3 regions of the Halomonas sp. MMH1-48 genome follow, and region 3 is predicted to be linked to each of the others. Evidence: predicted binding sites of a transcription regulator. Region 3 holds the regulator's gene; each other region holds the start of a gene.
What was found. Region 3 encodes FNR, which switches genes on or off when oxygen is low (the NO sensors DNR and NnrR bind a similar motif). Its sites were predicted from a motif close to TTGATNTANATCAA; they were not measured.
Positions count from the first base shown of each region.

Region 1: MHM37_RS15500 (OmpW family outer membrane protein) is a predicted target of FNR. The motif match lies at 4,560-4,573, and genes of this name have one in related genera.
Region 2: MHM37_RS11220 (OmpW family outer membrane protein) is a predicted target of FNR. The motif match lies at 4,223-4,236, and genes of this name have one in related genera.

Region 1 covers NZ_JAKRFL010000023.1:37,842-43,875, forward strand. Annotated here, with positions in the region: gene MHM37_RS17200 (response regulator) at 1-2,067, shown strand, start outside; gene MHM37_RS15490 (response regulator) at 2,064-2,456, shown strand; gene MHM37_RS15495 (diguanylate cyclase) at 2,443-4,107, shown strand; gene MHM37_RS15500 (OmpW family outer membrane protein) at 4,604-5,212, shown strand; gene pepQ (Xaa-Pro dipeptidase) at 5,282-6,034, opposite strand, start outside.
Region 2 covers NZ_JAKRFL010000011.1:36,816-42,849, reverse strand. Annotated here, with positions in the region: gene putA (bifunctional proline dehydrogenase/L-glutamate gamma-semialdehyde dehydrogenase PutA) at 1-2,281, shown strand, start outside; gene putP (sodium/proline symporter PutP) at 2,625-4,124, shown strand; gene MHM37_RS11220 (OmpW family outer membrane protein) at 4,322-4,948, shown strand; gene MHM37_RS11215 (YqcC family protein) at 5,019-5,351, opposite strand; gene MHM37_RS11210 (DUF3549 family protein) at 5,637-6,034, shown strand, end outside.
Region 3 covers NZ_JAKRFL010000003.1:67,143-73,176, reverse strand. Annotated here, with positions in the region: gene hemN (oxygen-independent coproporphyrinogen III oxidase) at 1-425, shown strand, start outside; gene fnr (fumarate/nitrate reduction transcriptional regulator Fnr) at 484-1,233, shown strand; gene ttcA (tRNA 2-thiocytidine(32) synthetase TtcA) at 1,223-2,131, opposite strand; gene MHM37_RS03995 (DNA polymerase III subunit epsilon) at 2,207-2,857, opposite strand; gene MHM37_RS03990 (putative nucleotidyltransferase substrate binding domain-containing protein) at 2,863-4,680, opposite strand; gene MHM37_RS03985 (DUF4212 domain-containing protein) at 5,287-5,547, shown strand; gene MHM37_RS03980 (sodium:solute symporter family protein) at 5,554-6,034, shown strand, end outside.

The sequences.
Region 1 (6,034 bases), on a different contig from region 3:
AAAGGGCGGACGCTGAGCGATTCGATTGCCAAAGGCAAAACGCCCAAACTTCCCGACAGTCGCATCGTCGAGTTCCAGCAGCTTTCTAATTTATTGGGTGCGATGAGCGCGGAGCTCAGCGATGCGTTCAAACGCCTTCGCCATACGCAGAGCAATTTAGAGCGCGAGGTCGATCAACGCACCAGAGCACTCGCCAGTAGCAATGATTTGCTGAGCTCGGTGCTCGATGCTGCCGTGGATTTTGCCATTATCGCCATGGATACCCAGGGAGTGATCAAGCTGTTCAACAAAGGTGCTGAAGACCTTTTGGGATATCAGGCGAGCGAGGTCATCGGAGTGCAAACTCCCATGCTGTTTCACGATGCCGATGAAGTCGAACAGCGGCTCCTCGAACTGAGCCAGAGTGCAGGCCATACCTTGATGCCCTTGGAGGTGTTTACCCACCGGGCTGCCCTGGAAAAGCGCGATGTCAACGAGTGGACCTATCTGACCCGCGCGGGCGATCGTGTGCCCATCAAGCTGGTGGTGACCGCTATTAAAGATCAGCAAGGCACGATTACCGGTTACTTGGGCATTGCCGAAGATATTTCTGAATCGAAGCGCGTCGAGCAAATGAAAAACGAGTTTGTCTCGACCGTGAGTCATGAGCTGCGTACGCCGCTTACGTCCATTTCGGGAGCGCTGGGTATGGTCGCTGCCGGGGCGCTTGGCAGCGTGCCGGATACCGTCATGCGTATGGTCAACATCGCGCATAAAAATAGTCAGCGGCTCACCCACTTGATCAACGACCTGCTGGATATCGAAAAAATAGCCGCCGGTAAACTGGCGTTCGATATGCAGTGGCAGCCGCTGCAGCGTTTACTGGAAAGTGCCATCGAGGAGAATCGCCACTATCGCCATGAGCGGCAGGTTACGTTGACGCTGGATAATCCTCATCCGGATACACAGGTGCGTGTCGACGGTCAGCGGCTTCGTCAGGTCATGGCGAACCTGCTCTCCAATGCCGTGAAGTTTTCGCCGGAGGGAGGAGAAGTCCAAATCAGTGTCGATAAGCAAGACCATAGGATGATGGTGACCGTCAAAGACGATGGGCCGGGAATTCCCGACCACTTCAAAGGCCATATTTTTAGTAAGTTCGCACAAGTCGATGCCTCCGACTCGCGGGCGAAAGGGGGAACGGGGCTGGGTTTGGCGATTACGCGCGAGCTAATCGAGCACATGGAAGGTGAGATGGGCTTCGATTCAGAAGAGGGCAAGGGCAGCTGTTTCTGGTTCTCCCTGCCTCTTCATCCCTCGGATACTCTTAGTGATTCGCGGGGCGCTGACGCGGGCCGAGTGCTGGTGATCGAGGATGATCCTTCCGTCGTGCGTGTTCTTTTTGCAACATTGGCTCAAGCCGGTTTCGAAGTGGACTCTGCCTTGGACGGTGCCATGGCGCTAGAGAAACTGGCCAACCAACACTATGACGCCATCACCGTCGATATTGGACTACCCGACATGAGCGGTTTCGATGTGATTCATGCGCTGCGACAGCAGCGGGCGTCGAAGCATACCCCCGTCATGGTGGTGACGGGGAGCATGGAGCGAGGCGGTGTCGCTCTGGAAGGTCACTTAGAGGACATCGCTTGGTTGGCAAAACCCATTCAGACTGAACACCTGCTAGCACTACTCAGCGAGCAGATGCAGACTCATCAAGAGCGCCTGAGGCTGCTGCATATCGAGGATGACCCCGACCTCCATGCGGTCATACGCGCCATGCTGGATGAGCATGCAGTGTGTGATCACGCGGTGAGCGTGGCCATGGCACGTCGCCACTTAGCCTATCGACGCTACGATGCCATTATTTTGGATATTGGTCTGCCTGACGGCGAAGGTTGGGATTTACTAGAGCAGATTCGTGAAGAGCAGCCCCACGCGCGAATCATTATCCTATCTGGGCAGTCCATCAGTGAAGCAGATCAACATCGTGTCGAGACGGTGTTCTTGAAATCGCGTATTAGTCCGACAGAGTTGCTCGAGGCAATTCAACAACGAACCCAACTGGTCCAGATGGTGGATAACGAATGAGCAGCTTAGAGCGTATTTTGTATGTAGAAGATGATCCTGATATCCAAACGGTAGCGACACTTGCTCTCGAAGTCGTCGGTGGTTTTAACGTCAAAGTCTGTGCTTCAGGGGAGCAGGCATTGGAAGAAGCCGAAGCGTTCGCCCCAGACATGATTCTACTCGATGTCATGATGCCTGGTATGGATGGGCCATCGACTCTAGCGGCGTTGCGTCAACGCTCGAGTCTCGAGAAAGTGCCTATCGCGTTCATGACCGCCAAAGTACAACCCCACGAGGTGGATCAACTCATCGCACTCGGTGCCAAAAGCGTGATTGCCAAACCGTTCGATCCCATGACCCTGGCTAATCAAGTTCGCACTCTTTGGGAGCAGGCGTGTGGCAAATCATGATCAACAGTCGCTAGAGCACAAACTGGCACTGCTCAAACAAACCTATCAGCATAATCTGCAAGCCGAATTGGCATCGTTGTGCAGTGTGCTCACGCGTTTGCAGCAAACGTTACGTGCTCAGCTAATGGTCACCACCGAAGCCCCGTCCAGTGGCGACCCACAAGCCCCTCGGGATACGTTGACCGATGTTTACCATCGACTACACAAACTGGCAGGGTCGGCAGGGACGTTTGGTTTCGATGCGATCGGCAGCCAAGCACGGCTGTTGGAAAATGGCCTTAAGCGCTGGCTGGAGGAGAGCGATCAAGCCATCGATCTTCAGCTCGTCAACGTGGTGAGTAGCCAATTACAGTCGATGCAAATCGAGCTCGTGCCTAGTTTGCAGCAGGCGCCTAGCGTTGATGGGCCTCAAGAAATCAACGGCACATCCGCTAAGATTTGGCTGATCGAAGAAGATGACGAGCTCGGTAAGCATATCCGTGAACAGTTGATGAACTTCAGTTATGACGTCCGCCTTTTCGACTCTGTGCCAGAGGCGTGCCAAGCGATCGCCAATCAGTCTCCCGATATTTTGATCGTAGACGCCATGGCAGGCGTGGGACACCTTGCACCGTTGCAAGCGCTCTCTTGCCCCCTGCTTTTCATCAGCGACTGTGACTCCTTCGATGCACGTATGCGAGCGGCACAGTTAAATGCGCATGGCTATTTTTTGAAGCCACTGAACATACCGCAATTGGTGAACCGTCTGGAGCAGCTTCTTCAAGAGCGTCAATCGCCACCCGCTCGTATTCTCGTCGTGGACGACGACCAACAGCTGGCGGCTTATTACCAGCTCGTGCTAGAAGCCGCGGGGATGGAAGTGCGCATCCTCGACAATCCCCGCCATATCATCGATCAACTCGCCTCGTTTAGACCCGAACTCTTACTGATGGATGTGCACATGCCGGATTACGATGGCCCTGATTTAGCGTCAGTGGTTCGGCAGTATGACGAGTGGAGTAGTCTGCCCATCGTCTTCTTATCGGCAGAGATGGACTTAGGTAAGCAGGTAGATGCGCTCAGCCACGGAGCCGATGACTTCCTCACCAAGCCCATTCTCGCTGCGCAGCTGGTAGCCTCGATTCGTGTGCGCGTGGCCCGCTCACGCACACTGTCGGCGCTGCTCAATAAAGACAGTCTGACCGGGCTGCTCAAGCATGCCAGCATTAAAAGTGCCGCGATCAACGAGATATGTCGTGGCTTCCGACAACACTATTCGGTGGTGGTCGCCATGGTGGACATCGACCATTTCAAATCGGTGAATGATACCTATGGCCATGCCACAGGGGACGTCGTGATTGCGTCGGTGGCGACGCTGCTGCGTCAGCGCCTACGCCAAACCGATATGATTGGCCGGTATGGGGGCGAGGAGTTTTTAGTGGTGCTGCCACACTGCAGCGCAGAGGACGGTCGGAAGCGCTTGGAAGACATTCGCCAATACTTTTCTCGCCTGCGCTTTAACCAAGGGGAGCAGGAGTTTGCGTGCACGCTCTCGGCGGGTATGGTCTGTAGCACCGACGTATCAGAGGACAACAGAGACCGACTCTTGGTCTTAGCAGATGAGGCACTTTATCGAGCCAAGCGCGGCGGCCGCAATCAAGTAAGCCAGTAAGGCTAGTTGCTGGTGGCGGTTGAGTGATTCGTTATGAAGCAATGCAGCGAAAAATGCGCGCCGCTGGTGCGCTTTTTCATGGGGTAAAGAGATAGCGAACGCTTTCTTTACTCATTTATTTAGTAAGATTATGTTTTTTAATAGAAATTATTTTTTTGGCACGCAGCTCGCAACATAAAAGGTAACCCGCAAATGAATAGAGTCATTAAGGTCGCGATGCAACCGGCACTCAATGCTCTCCCTTCTTTGCAACGTTGCCGCGGCGCTGCCCGGCAATACACCGAGTGAGCTGGCGTGCTCCACCTGGGTCCCCTTCGGGGGACTTTTTTTATGCTCGTTTGTCAAGCGCGATAGTTAACAAAAGCTATCAGAGCCAGAAAACCTATAATAAAATTTCACATGAAATTTGGAAACGGTGTTCTTATACTATATATTGTATAGGTTAGCTGGCGTTGACCAGCATCAATCCCAAGCAAGATGCAAGAGGATGACCCTGATGAGCAAAATGAAATTGATCACCGCCGCTATCGTGTCTGCCAGTGCCGTCATGGCGAGCCAAGCCGTTATGGCCTACGAAGCAGGCGATGTGTTTGTTCGCGGCGGTGTTGCCCAAACGGATACGGGCTCAGGTAACGGCAATGTTGGCGGTGCGGACCTCAACGTACAAAGCGCACGTGGGTTCACTTATGGTGCGGGCTACCTGTTCAGCGACAAATTTGGCGTCGAACTCAACAGCTCTGAAAAATTCGAACATGACCTGAACACGACGCCGGGCGGCAGCGCAGGTAGCGTCGACCGTCTGCCGGTGAACCTGCTGGTCAACTACTACCCGATGGGTGGTTTGGACTCGAAAGTTCAGCCTTACGTAGGTCTTGGTTTGAACTACACGAGTTTTTCCAGCGAGCCATCTGGCTTGAGCATCGACGAGAGCTACGGCGCCATCGGCCAAGCGGGTGTGGATTTGGCAGTGACGGATAACGTCATGCTGAACGGCTATGTTAGCTACGCGGACGTAAGCGCCGACATCAATGCGGCTGGCGCCACCGTTGGCGAAGTCGATATCGAGCCAGTGACGATCGGCGGCGGTATTACTTACCGTTTCTAAACCAATCCGATACATATACGCCCGGCTTACACGCGTAAGCCGGGCGTTTTTTGTTGGGCGAGGGAGTGGCTATAACGTCAAGTTCTCAGATCCGCCTTCTGTCACTAGGATATTATCCTCGATGCGTATGCCTCCGCACACGGCGAGCCGGTCGACCAGCGTCCAGTCGATGGGGTGGGGCTTTTTACGCAGTGGTGCCAGCAACATGGGAATGAAATAGAGGCCTGGCTCGATGGTGATGACCATACCGGCTTGCAGCGTACGGGTGAGACGCAGGGCTGGATGGGTGTCAGGTGCTGGCGATGGGCTCCCGTCTGGCTGCCTCAATCCGGCCACATCGTGTACCTGAATCCCTAATGAGTGGCCCAGTCCATGCGGGCAAAAGGCGCGGGTAACACCGGTTTCCACGGCGCTCTCTGCGCTGCCCTGATACAGTCCGTGCGAGATCAATATGTCGGCTAGGCCTCGGTGCATCTGCTCATGTAGCGTTAGAAACTCGATGCCAGGAACGATGTGGGTGATGAGTTCATCTTTCAGACCGTGCATGGCGCTGATTAACCCGCCAAATTCGCTGGGTGCATCCGGGCCTGCATAGGTACGGGTAATGTCCGCACAGTAGCCGCGAAAACGACGGCCCGCATCGACTAGCAGGCTATAACGCCGTTTGGGGGCTGACAGGTCATAGCGCTGATAGTGTAAGACCCCGGCATGCTCATTTAGACCGATAATGTTTTGATAAGGCACGTCCGACTCTCGCTGTCGGCTGGCCCCTAAATAGGCAAGCTGCACATCCAGTTCGGCCGACGCACCGATAAAAGCAGC
Region 2 (6,034 bases), on a different contig from region 3:
TCGGCTGGAACTCTCACTGGAAGTGTTCCGTGCGATTTATCAAAGCGACGCCGTCAAAGGCTGGGGTCACTTTGGCCTAGTGGTACAGGCGTACTCGAAGCGCGCACTACCGGTGCTGCACTACATCAACCGCTTGGCCGACGAACAGGGCGATGAAATTCCGCTGCGTTTGGTCAAAGGGGCGTACTGGGACAGCGAGATCAAAGAGTCGCAGCAGTTGGGTATCGATGGTTACCCGGTTTACACCCGCAAGGCGTGTACCGACGTAGCGTATTTGGCCTGTGCGCAGTTCTTGCTCTCTGACGACACCCGTGGCCGCATCTTCCCGCAGTTCGCGACGCATAACGCCCACACCGTCACCACCATTTTGGAACTCGCGAACCACGACAAGCGCCCGTTCGAATTCCAGCGTCTGCACGGTATGGGCGAAGCGCTTTATGATGCGGCCCTGGAGCGTGCGCCCAAAGGCACCTACTGCCGTATCTACGCGCCGGTCGGGGCTCATAAAGACCTGCTGCCTTACTTGGTTCGTCGCCTGCTGGAAAACGGCGCCAACTCATCGTTCGTTCACCAGATCGTCGATCCCGACGTGCCGGTAGAGTCGCTGTGCCAGCACCCCATTGACACCCTGCGTCAACAGAAAACGTTCTATAACAAGCGTATTCCGCTGCCGAAAGACATCTATGGACCCAAACGTCGCAACTCACGCGGGGTCAATCTCAATATCCGTAGCCACTACTACCCGCTGATGGAGAAGATGGGCGGGTTCATGGACAAGCAGTACCCCACCAAGCCGCTGCTAGCCTTCGATGTGGCCGATGACAGCGCCAACACGCATCGCGTAACGTCGCCATTCGATCGTCGCCAAACCGTCGGTAGCGTGCAGTGGACCAGTAAAGAGCAAGCGGCGAAAGCCCTCGATGCCGCCTGGGAAGCCTTTCCACGCTGGGACGCGACGCCCGTCGCCGAGCGCGCGGCGATTGTGCGTCGGCTGGGCGATCTGATGGAAGAGCACATGGCGGAGCTGATGACGCTCTGCTCCCGCGAGGGCGGCAAGCTGCTCACCGATGGCGTCGATGAAATCAAGGAAGCGGTCGATTTCTGCCGCTACTATGCCATGCGTGCCGAGGCGTCGTTTGGCGAGCCGATCGAACTGCCTGGCCCGACCGGTGAGTCCAACCGGTTGACCATGGGTGGTAAAGGCGTGTTTGCAGCCATCAGCCCCTGGAACTTCCCGGTGGCGATCTTCTGCGGACAAATCGTTGCCGCCGCCGTTGCAGGCAACACGGTGCTGGCAAAACCCGCCGAGCAAACCTCGATCGTTGCCCACCGCGTCATCGAGCTGTTGTACGAAGCCGGTATGCCCCGCGACGTGGTGCAGCTGTTGCCGGGCGACGGCCCGACCGTGGGCAGCGTATTGACGTCTGACCCGCGCATTACCGGCGTGGTCTTCACCGGCGGCACCGACACGGCGCAAATCATCAACCGCGCATTGGCCGCCCGCGAAAATGCGCCGCTACCCACGCTGATCGCCGAAACCGGCGGTATGAACGCGATGATCGTCGACTCGACGGCCCTGCCGGAGCAGGTCGTCGTGGATGTGATTCAATCGGCGTTCCAGAGTGCCGGTCAGCGCTGCTCGGCCCTGCGAGTGCTCTACCTTCAGGAAGACGTCGCTGATCGCGTCATCGAAATTCTCAAGGGTGCGATGAGCGAACTGCGGATCGGCGACCCCCGCGACCTGGGCACCGATGTCGGCCCCGTCATCGATGAAGACGCGCGTAAAGGCTTAATGGCGCACATCGAAAAGCTCAAAGGCGAAAACCGCTTAGTCGCCGAAACGCCTATGGCCGCTGAACACACCCAGCACGGTACGTTCGTGCCGCCAGTGGCCTTTACCATCGATAGCATCGATGCCCTTACCCGCGAGCAGTTTGGCCCCATCCTGCATATCGTGCGCTACAAAGCACGCGAGTTGGACAAGGTCATCAACGACATCAACGGCCGTGGATATGGCCTGACATTTGGGGTACATAGCCGTAATGAATCCTTTGCCGCTGAAATAGCGCAGAAAATTCGAGTAGGCAATGTGTATATCAACCGTAATATCATCGGGGCTGTCGTGGGCGTTCAACCGTTCGGTGGACAGGGGCTATCCGGCACTGGCCCGAAAGCAGGCGGACCGCACTATTTGCAGCGCTTCGTGACCGAAAAAACGATTACTAACAACACCGCCGCCCTAGGTGGCAACGCGTCACTTCTGGCGCTAGGGGATGAGTAACGGCTTGTCCATACAACTAACCTGAACTCCTGAAAAGGAACCGTCTCATGGTTGACAATAATAGAGCAACTGCCTTGACGCGGGGGGCCTTCACGGGCCTCCCGCCGGGCACGGGGAACACGAGATACGCACGTACCCATCAATTCTCTCATGCTTCGTCGAGCGAATGCGCGACGCTTGGCAGTAGAAGAGCGACTCAGGATTAACAACAACAAGGCTGCTGATGGCCGCCATGGCCTGGCCAACGCAGCCCCTGTCGACGCTCGCCGTGTACAAAAGGGTCAGCACCCGCAGTCGCTTTTGTACGTAGCGTAGCGTCGTCCTCACAAATTGGAGAAGTTTCATGGCTACAGGTGTCTGGATTAGCTTATTTGGTTACTTTGCGCTGATGATCGCCATTGGCGTGTATGCAATGCGCAAATCCACGTCTTCTTCTGAAGACTATATGTTGGGGGGGCGAACTCTTAGCCCACAGGTCGCCGCACTTTCCGCGGGCGCTTCGGACATGAGCGGCTGGCTGCTGTTGGGGTTGCCCGGCGCCATGTTCGTATCGGGCCTGGGTTCCGCCTGGATCGGGATCGGCTTGCTGGTCGGGGCGTTCTTTAACTGGCTGCTGGTGGCGCCACGCCTGCGTGAGCAGACCATTCACTACGGTAACGCCATCACCATCCCGGCCTTTTTGGCCAATCGCTTCCCGACCCGGGCGCTGTCACTGCGCACGGTATCGGCCATCGTCATCGTGATTTTCTTCGCCGTTTACACGGCGTCGGGCCTCGTCGCTGGCGGCAAGCTGTTCGAAAGCGCATTCACGGGGGTTTATAACTTCGGTGACATGAGCAACTACGCCATGGGCGTGGTCATCACCCTGGGCGTGGTATTGATCTATACCGTCGTGGGCGGCTTTTTGGCGGTGAGCATGACCGACTTCGTGCAGGGCTGCATCATGATGTTGGCGCTGATCATCATGCCAGCCGTAGTACTGTTCGGCGAAGGCGGCGGCGGTTTCTCCCAGGCCTCCGAAACGCTGAATAGCGTTGACCCCACCCTGCTCTCTTGGACGACCGGCTTGACCTTTATCGGCTGGCTGTCAGCGGTTACTTGGGGCCTTGGCTATTTTGGTCAGCCGCATATCATCGTGCGCTTCATGGCCATCCGCTCACAAAAGGATGTGCCCATTGCGCGCAACATTGGCATGGGATGGATGCTGGTATCGCTCATTGGAGCCGTTTCTCTGGGCTTGGCAGGTCGTGCGTTTGCCGTTCGTAATGGGCTGGACGTACAAGACCCAGAAACCATCTTCATTATTCTAGCCAACCTGCTGTTCCATCCGTTGATCACCGGCTTCCTGTATGCGGCGCTGCTGGCGGCCATCATGAGCACCATCTCTAGTCAGCTGCTCGTCTCCTCTTCCTCGCTGACCGAGGATTTCTATCGTCTCTTCCTGCACAAAAATGCCACTGAGCAGCAGTGTGTGGCAGTGGGACGCGTCTGCGTCGTGCTGGTCGGTATTGTGGCAGCCTTTATTGCCTCTGACGAAAACTCCCAAGTGCTGGGTCTGGTCAGTAACGCCTGGGCGGGCTTTGGTGCAGCCTTTGGCCCGCTGATCATCTTGTCACTGATGTGGCCACGTACTAACGGTGCGGGCGCGGTAGCCGGTATGATCGTCGGCGCAGTCACCGTCATGGTATGGATTGCACTGGGCTGGAACGGCTCCTTCATGGGTGGTCCCGGCGTGTATGAAATCATTCCAGGCTTCATCGCCTCGTTCATCGCCATTCTGGTCGTCAGCAGCGTGACGGCAGACGCCGGTGAGTACAAGCATATCGACCGTCAAGAAGCGTAATCCAAGATCGGATGCAAAAAGCTCAGCGGGGCAACCCGCTGAGCTTTTTTGTGCGCGGTACTTTGTGTCGAAAGTTTCGAGCCACAAGAGCACCGCGATTGCTCCAGGTCAAGAACGCCTTCGCCCTGACTCGATACACTGTCCGCATGATCGCTAAGCAACTCACTTCCCTAAAATGAACGGTCAGGAGCGACGCCATGCGCCTTTTATCACTTCCCACCTTACTCGCCACTGGGTTTGCCGCTGCCACCTTGGCCATCAGCAGCCAAGCCATTGCCTACGGTGCCGGCGACTTTTTCACCCGTGTAGGGGTCGCTAAAGTAGCCCCCAAGAGCGACAACGGCTCGCTGGCAGGCGGTGCCTTCGCAGTGGATGTTCAGGATAAAACCGACTTCGCGTTCACCTTGGGCTACCGCTTCCACGATAAGCTGGGCGTCGAGCTGCTGGCCGCACTCCCCTTTGAGCACGACATCCAACTCAATGGCGAGAACCTCGCCTCTACCAAGCACCTGCCGCCGACCTTAACCTTGCAGTACTATCCGTTGGGCGGAAGCGACGCTCGCGTACAGCCCTACGTTGGCGCAGGCATCAATTACACACGCTTCTCCGATGAGCAGCTAGCGATTGGCGAACTCGATCTCGACGACTCCTGGGGCGCTGCCGCCCAAATTGGTGTCGACCTGCTGATCGACGAACATTGGGCATTGAATGCTGCCGCCTGGTACTTGGACATCGATACCGATGCCACCGTCAATGGTGCCGCTGCAGGCACCGTTGCCATTGACCCCATGGTCGTCATGGCAGGATTGAGCTACCGTTTCTGAAGCGACGCAGTCTCCACAAAAAAATGCCCAGGGCGAGCGCCTTGGGCATTTTCGTTGATGAGACGCGCTCTTAATTCTCGGTGACGATTTGGTCGACACGCTCCACTGCTTTGACGACGAGCACTTGGTCACTGGCCCGGAACTTCTCCTGCATCATGTAAGCCGCCACCGCAGGGGCAACGTCGCACTTGGCAGGCATGGCGGCTTTGGCATCGATTAACGCGTTCAGTCGCGCAATGAACACATAACGCACCCATTGAGGCAACGACATGGTATCGATACAGAAAGGCTGCTGGCTGGCAAACGCCGACGCCTCGGGCGTAGGGGTGCGCCATAAATTCGCGGCCTTCATGGCGGCTTCAAGCTCGAGAAGCGCGGTTTGAAGCTGTTGATGGACGCTCATAAACACCTTGGGGTTGAACAATGTTGACATCCATTATCCCAACTCTGTGGGTAAGTTGCCACTCGTACGCCTCTATCGAAGTCGTTATTCACAGATTCACAGAAAACCTGCAAGAGGCTGTGGATAAACTATGGAAAGGTGTCGCCACCGCTACTCTCACGCGGCTTACACCACGTTGTTCAATTTTTAACCACCTAGACAATAAAGCGCGGATTAATCAGCGGTTGCGGCTGACAGTGGCAAACTAGCAAGGTAGAGTGCAGGCTTGAAAAGCGGAAGGATGTCATGCAGCCAATTCACACCCTTGATGAGTTTTTTACGCGCAGCGGTGCGGAGGTATCGCTTTACCATATGGGGCGCCGGGTCACGGCGTGTCCACGAGACATATTGCGCGCTTTCGAGAACGCCGAGCACGCATGGCCCGAGCCTTGGCAGGGTCAGGCACGGCTCGCCATCGTCTTCCGTTTGGGAGCCATGGAAGAGCCTGCCATTTGGTTCTTGGCACTGCCACTGGACGAGCAAGGCATGCTCTCGCCTGCCCAGCGTGACGGTTTCATCAACCGTCTGTTGGAAACGCTTGGGCGCAATGCCGCCGCCACCGACCTGGGCGCCGCCGACACGGCAGACGTCGATCATCTGATGAAAGATAATCCACTGGCGTTTACGCCGGACATTACTTTTCA
Region 3 (6,034 bases):
ACGCCGAGTGCGATTTGATTGGTTTGGGCGTATCCGCCATTTCTCGGGTCGACGATATTTACGCCCAAAACCCTACTCAGCTCGCCCACTATGAAGCCGCCTTGGATGAAGGTAGGCTGGCAACGATAAAAGGACTACGCTTAAATAAGGATGACCTAATAAGAAGAGACGTCATCGAGCGGTTCATGTGCGATATGGCCATCGATCTCGACGCGATCGGTCAGCGTTGGCATATCGATGCGGCAGACTACTTTGCCACTGCCTTCGAGCGACTGGCGACCGCCGAACGGGATGGCCTCGTACAGCGTGAGGGCCTTCGGCTGAGCGCCACGCCGATCGGGCGATTGCTCATTCGGCATTTGGCCATGGCCTTCGACACTCACTTACAACGTCAGGATGGTCAGCGCTACTCGAAGATCGTGTGAGCGCCTTGAGCCGCCTGCCCCCTGTGCCTATGATGGCGAAAGAAGAAGGGAGACTCCTATGCCATATCCTGCCAGCCAACGACGTTCACTGCTGCAAGAGGCGCGCTGCCAGACGTGTAGTCTAAGCTCGCTGTGCTTACCGCTCGCCTTGGAGCTCGAGGATATGAGCCAGTTCGATGCGATCATTCGCCGCCGCTCGCCGTTGAAGAAAGGCGAACCCCTGTTCCGCCAAGGGGACGCTTTCACCAGTGTCTATGCGGTGCGCTCGGGTAGCTTGAAGCAGGTCACCAGCGAAGGCAACGGCCATGACCAGCTCACCAATTTCTTTCTACCCAGCGAACTGGTGGGTTTGGACGGCATCGACGAAGAGCACTACCCCGGCACGGTGATGGCTCTGGAAACGACGACGGTGTGCGAAATTCCATTCGACCGCCTGGACTCGCTCTCCGAGGAGCTGCCCGAGCTGCGCGGCCAGCTCTATCGCAGCATGAGTAAAGAGCTGCGCGACGATCGGCGAATGATGCGTCTACTGTCGCGTAAGACCGCGGATCAGCGGCTGGCGAGCTTTTTGATTACGCTCTCTGATCGCTTCCGGCGGCGGGGCTACTCGCCGTACAGCTTCCGCCTATCCATGTCCCGGGCCGATATGGGTAACTACCTGGGCCTAGCGGTCGAAACGGTCAGCCGCATTCTTAGCCGCTTTCAGCAGCAGGAAGTCGTGGCCGTCTCAGGGCGCGAGGTCAATATTTTGGACATGCAGCGCCTCATTACCCTGGCAGAAGAGGAGGCGCCAACGGTCACACGTTGAAGGCTTGGATGCGTCCTTCCATCAAGGCCGCCTGCTTGGCTTCGAGACCGGCAAAGTCGAATAGCTCGCGATCGGCAAGCTGCGAGGGTGCCACCTTGGTGACTGCTTTGAACATGCTCTCCAAGCGCCCAGGATGCTTCTTGTCCCACTCCGCCAACATCTCTTTGACGATTTGTCGCTGCATGTTCGGCTGCGACCCACACAGATTACAGGGAATGATGGGAAACGCCATCTGCCGCGAAAACTCAGCAATATCCGCCTCTTTACAGTAGGCCAGCGGGCGGATCACGATGTTTTTACCGTCATCCGAGAGCAGTTTCGGCGGCATGGCTTTTAGCGTACCGCCGAAGAACATGTTCAGAAACAGCGTTTCTAGAATGTCTTCGCGATGGTGGCCGAGGGCAATCTTGTTCGCGCCGATCTCTTCGGCAAACCCATACAGCGAGCCGCGGCGCAAGCGCGAGCAGAGCGCGCAGGTGGTTTTACCCTCCGGGGTTTTCTCCTTTACCACCGAGTAGGTGTCACGCTCGAGAATGTGATACTCCACCCCCAGCTTATCCAAATACTGGGGCAAGACGTGCTCTGGGAAACCAGGCTGTTTTTGGTCCATGTTGACCGCCACCAGCGAAAAATCGACCGGCGCGTTGCGTTGCAAGTTGCGCAAAATCTCCAGCATCGTGTAGCTATCTTTGCCGCCGGAGAGGCACACCATGACCCGATCGCCATCCTCGATCATGTTGTAATCGATGATCGCGTTTCCCACTTCGCGCCGCAGGCGTTTTTGCAACTTGTTGAATTCACGCTTCTGCTTGGCATCCTGCAGCTCGTGCTGCGTGGCGGTAGGCTCGTCAGACGCGCTGTCTGACAAAGTAGGGTCAAAGTAGTCAGGTGATAACATGGTCGTCGCACTGCCGGTGGGTAAAGGAGCAGTATGTATTCTAACAACACTCCGAAGCTCTACCCAATACAAACCCTAGGCGGTCAGGGCGATCTCGCGCTGCAAACGTAGATACAGAAGTGCACTCGCGGTGGCTTCGCTGGTCACGCTAGGCCAGATCAGCCGTGGCAGCCGCCAACGGGTCAGCGCCTCGCCAAGCGATTCGAGGGTATCGACCTGCGGATGCAGCCGCCGTAGCTGTCGCCCGTGCAACTTGGCAACGTCGACCTGGGCGTTGGGTAAACCGAACCCCAATACGCGTTTGAATAGCCCGTTGAGCGGCTCGATCGTGCGCTCTAACTGCCAACCGACGAGCGGCCGATTCTCGATGAATTCGGCCAGCTCTGTCAGGCATTCGATATCTGGGGAGCGCGGGGTATCCGTCGCGTGTAACTGCTGATGGCGGCGCAGGGTGGCAGACACTGGCACGGGAGATTCTGACAGTGTGGCCCACCAGATACGGCTAGTGTGCACACGCCGCGGACTAAGCACGACGGCCGCCACGCTGACGACATTGGGCTGACCGTCACTCACCTGGCAGGCCATCGCGACGGACTCCTCGCCCATGTACGGCTGAAATAGCCACGCGTAGGGCGAATCGGCCCATCGGCGTCGATCGCTTTCCCGCTGCAGCAGCGTTCTTAACGAGCCGCTCAGCAGCGTCATGTGTCGATCTAACAAGCGCATTCCGCTCACGAATACTCCAAATGATAGCGGTGGGAAAGGCGCTGCTTGAAGTCCTTCACAATGTGGAGGGCTTCTCGCAGCAGGTCTCGCTCCAGCGAAGAGAGCTCTTGCACTACGACCCGGTTAGTGCGCTTGGCGTGGGCGCTATCCAGCTCCTGAAGCTGCTGACGCAGGCGCAGCTCGGTGAACAGTGCCAGCGCCTCACCCACATCGTCGGCAAAGCGTCGATCCAGACGCCCGTCGGTGGCCAGATCATCCAAACGATCCAGCGTCGAAGTGACCGTTATCCGCCGCTCGAGGGCCATGGTGCGCACGCCGTGCACGATGGGGAAAATCCCGCCTTTTTTGATATCGATACCGTGCTGCGGCTTCTTCAGTGAGCCAAATAGGGTCAGCGGCGTCGAGAAGCGCAGTGCCGCACGGGCAAAGTACGAGAGCAGCAGCTCATCGTGGGAGCAGTGCTCGAACAGCGCGTGGCGGACTTGGTCGAGCAGCGTCGGATTGCCCGCCACGCCATGAGAGTCGAGCAGAATGGCCAGTTTCATCAAACTGTCACCATCGCGGGCACTGACCCATTTGGCGATACGCTGCTGCCACTGGGAGACCGTGCCCACCCACTCAGGGTTGGACACCATGATATTCCCCGGACAGGGCGGGTAACCCAGCGTTATCAACGTTTGGGTCAAGGTCGCCATGTCGTCAGCGACCGTGGGCCACTGGCAGTCGTCAGCGAGGATCAAACCGTTATCCTGGTCGGTTTTTAGGATTTGCTCGCCGCGCCCCTCACTGCCCATCACCATCAGGCAACTTTGGCGGTGATACTGCTCGGGCACCGTAAAACCCCAGGCTTTACTCATGATGCGGCCATTGAGCGCTGCCAGTAACTCCATGGCAAAGCGCAGCTTCACGCCCTGCGCCATTAGCGCGTTGACCAACTCTGGGGTACGTTGGCTGGCAGCCGCCAAAGCTTCCAGGCCATTGGCTTGCTCGACCTGTAAACTCACCACGTAGCTACGGCTGGAGAAAAAGCTCAGCACGTCCATCAATTCCACGACGCCTCGGGCGTGCTCATCCTCCATTACCACTACGCGAGCGACCTTATGCCGAGTCATCATAATCAGTGCTTCGAACAGGTATTGATCGGGCGCGACGGTGACCAGTGATTGGTTGGCCAGCGACGCCACAGGCGAGTGCTGGGTACTCTCCCCCAATACCAACCCATTGAGCAGGTCGGTTTTAGTGACCATGCCCAGCGCCTCTTGCGTATTCACCAGCAGGCTATCGGCATGGCTATCGTTCAGTTGGCGAACGGCGTCGTGAATGGTGCTCGATGCATCGATGAGTACCGGCTCGCGCATACATTCGCGCACTTTGGCCAGCATGAAACCCGCCATCGTGACGCCACCATCAGCGCGTTTTTCCGTTAGCAGGCGCGCTTTGTGTGACAGCGACTGCTTGAAAAACTGTTCAAACGGTGGGTAGTGACGGCAGAGCTGGGTAAACAGTGCTTTGGGCATCACATAGCACAAGCACTCCTGCTCGGCTTGGAAGCGGTAACGGCTCTTGCCATTGAGAATACTGATCGCTCCGAACAGATCACCGGCGGTGTAGTGACCAATTCGCGCGCTAGCGGCAGGCAGCGTGGGGTCCAACTCAGCGACCTCCCCCTTATGAATCAGAAACACCGACTCGCCTGCCTGCCCCATCTCGAGGATGACTTCATCGCGATCGAAGAAGGCAAGATCCATCCCACGACGAACATGATCACGCCCGGCGTCATCGATCAGCGTAAACGGCAGCTGGGAGAGATCCACGTCTACCATGGGCGACCTCGCTTAAGGGCAGTGATTGAGACATACCACCCACGGGGTGGCGAACGTTAGACATATCGACTCATTATACTTTTAGCTATAGCGCTTACGTCTTAACGACCTTTGTTTAGCGACGAAAGTAGTGACTTTCCCGAACGTTTTAAATTCGGCTAAACACCTTTGGTTAAGGTAGCAAACATTGTTTTTAAGCGAGCCATAGACCATTGTCCTATCGCGACATGAATGGCGTTAAAATAACGCTTAAAATTCATCAAAAATAATGCTTTATGTCTTCACGCCCGGCTCTTACCCCGCCATTTAAACACCCTGATACCAAAGTCTGGGATTTATTTTTGGTGATTATTGCCCAGTATTACCCATGAGTCATACAGGGTAATCGCATGCCGCTTGTCTTATGCACTTCAAGCCGCTAACGATAACTTGCCGACCACCCCTTAACGACATAAACGGCTTAACAATAAGAAGGTGACGTGTTTGGCAGCACTGTTTTACCGCTCACTCAACAGCGCGGTTTTCCATGCGGGGTTGCCCTGATGAACCACACGCTATCTTGAGTTCACTTTCCAACCCTAAAAATCACAACTGGAGAGCAACACAATGGCAGACGATAAATCCAATGCTGCTGAATACTGGAAGGCCAACGTCCGGCTGATCTTCGGATGCCTCGTAGTCTGGGCATTTGTCTCCTACGGCTGCGCCATCCTCTTTCGCCCACTGCTCGCGGGCATTCCCGTCGGCGGTACGGATCTGGGCTTCTGGTTTGCTCAGCAAGGCTCCATTCTCACCTTCATCGTGCTGATCTTCTTCTACGCCTGGAGAATGAACGCGCTCGATAAAAAATACGGCCTGGGGGAGTAAGCCAGCATGAGCCAGTTTGCAATCAACTTACTGTTCGTTGGCGCCTCGTTTGCGCTCTATATCGGCATTGCGATATGGGCGCGAGCAGGCTCCACCAAAGACTTCTACGTTGCCGGCGGCGGCGTACACCCGATCACCAATGGTATGGCCACGGCGGCCGACTGGATGTCGGCGGCGTCGTTCATCTCCATGGCGGGCCTGCTCGCGTCGGGCGGCTACGCCAACTCCACGTTCTTGATGGGCTGGACCGGTGGCTACGTCATTCTGGCGATGTTGCTGGCCCCTTACCTGCGTAAGTTCGGCAAGTTCACCGTGCCAGACTTCATTGGTGACCGCTTCTACAGCAACACAGCGCGTTTGGTCGCGATCATCTGCTTGATCGTGGCTTCCGTCACCTACGTTATCGGTCAGATGACTGGTGCGGGCGTCGCGTTTTCCCGCTTCCTGGAAGTGAGTAACACCTGGGGCATCTGGATTGCCGCTGCCA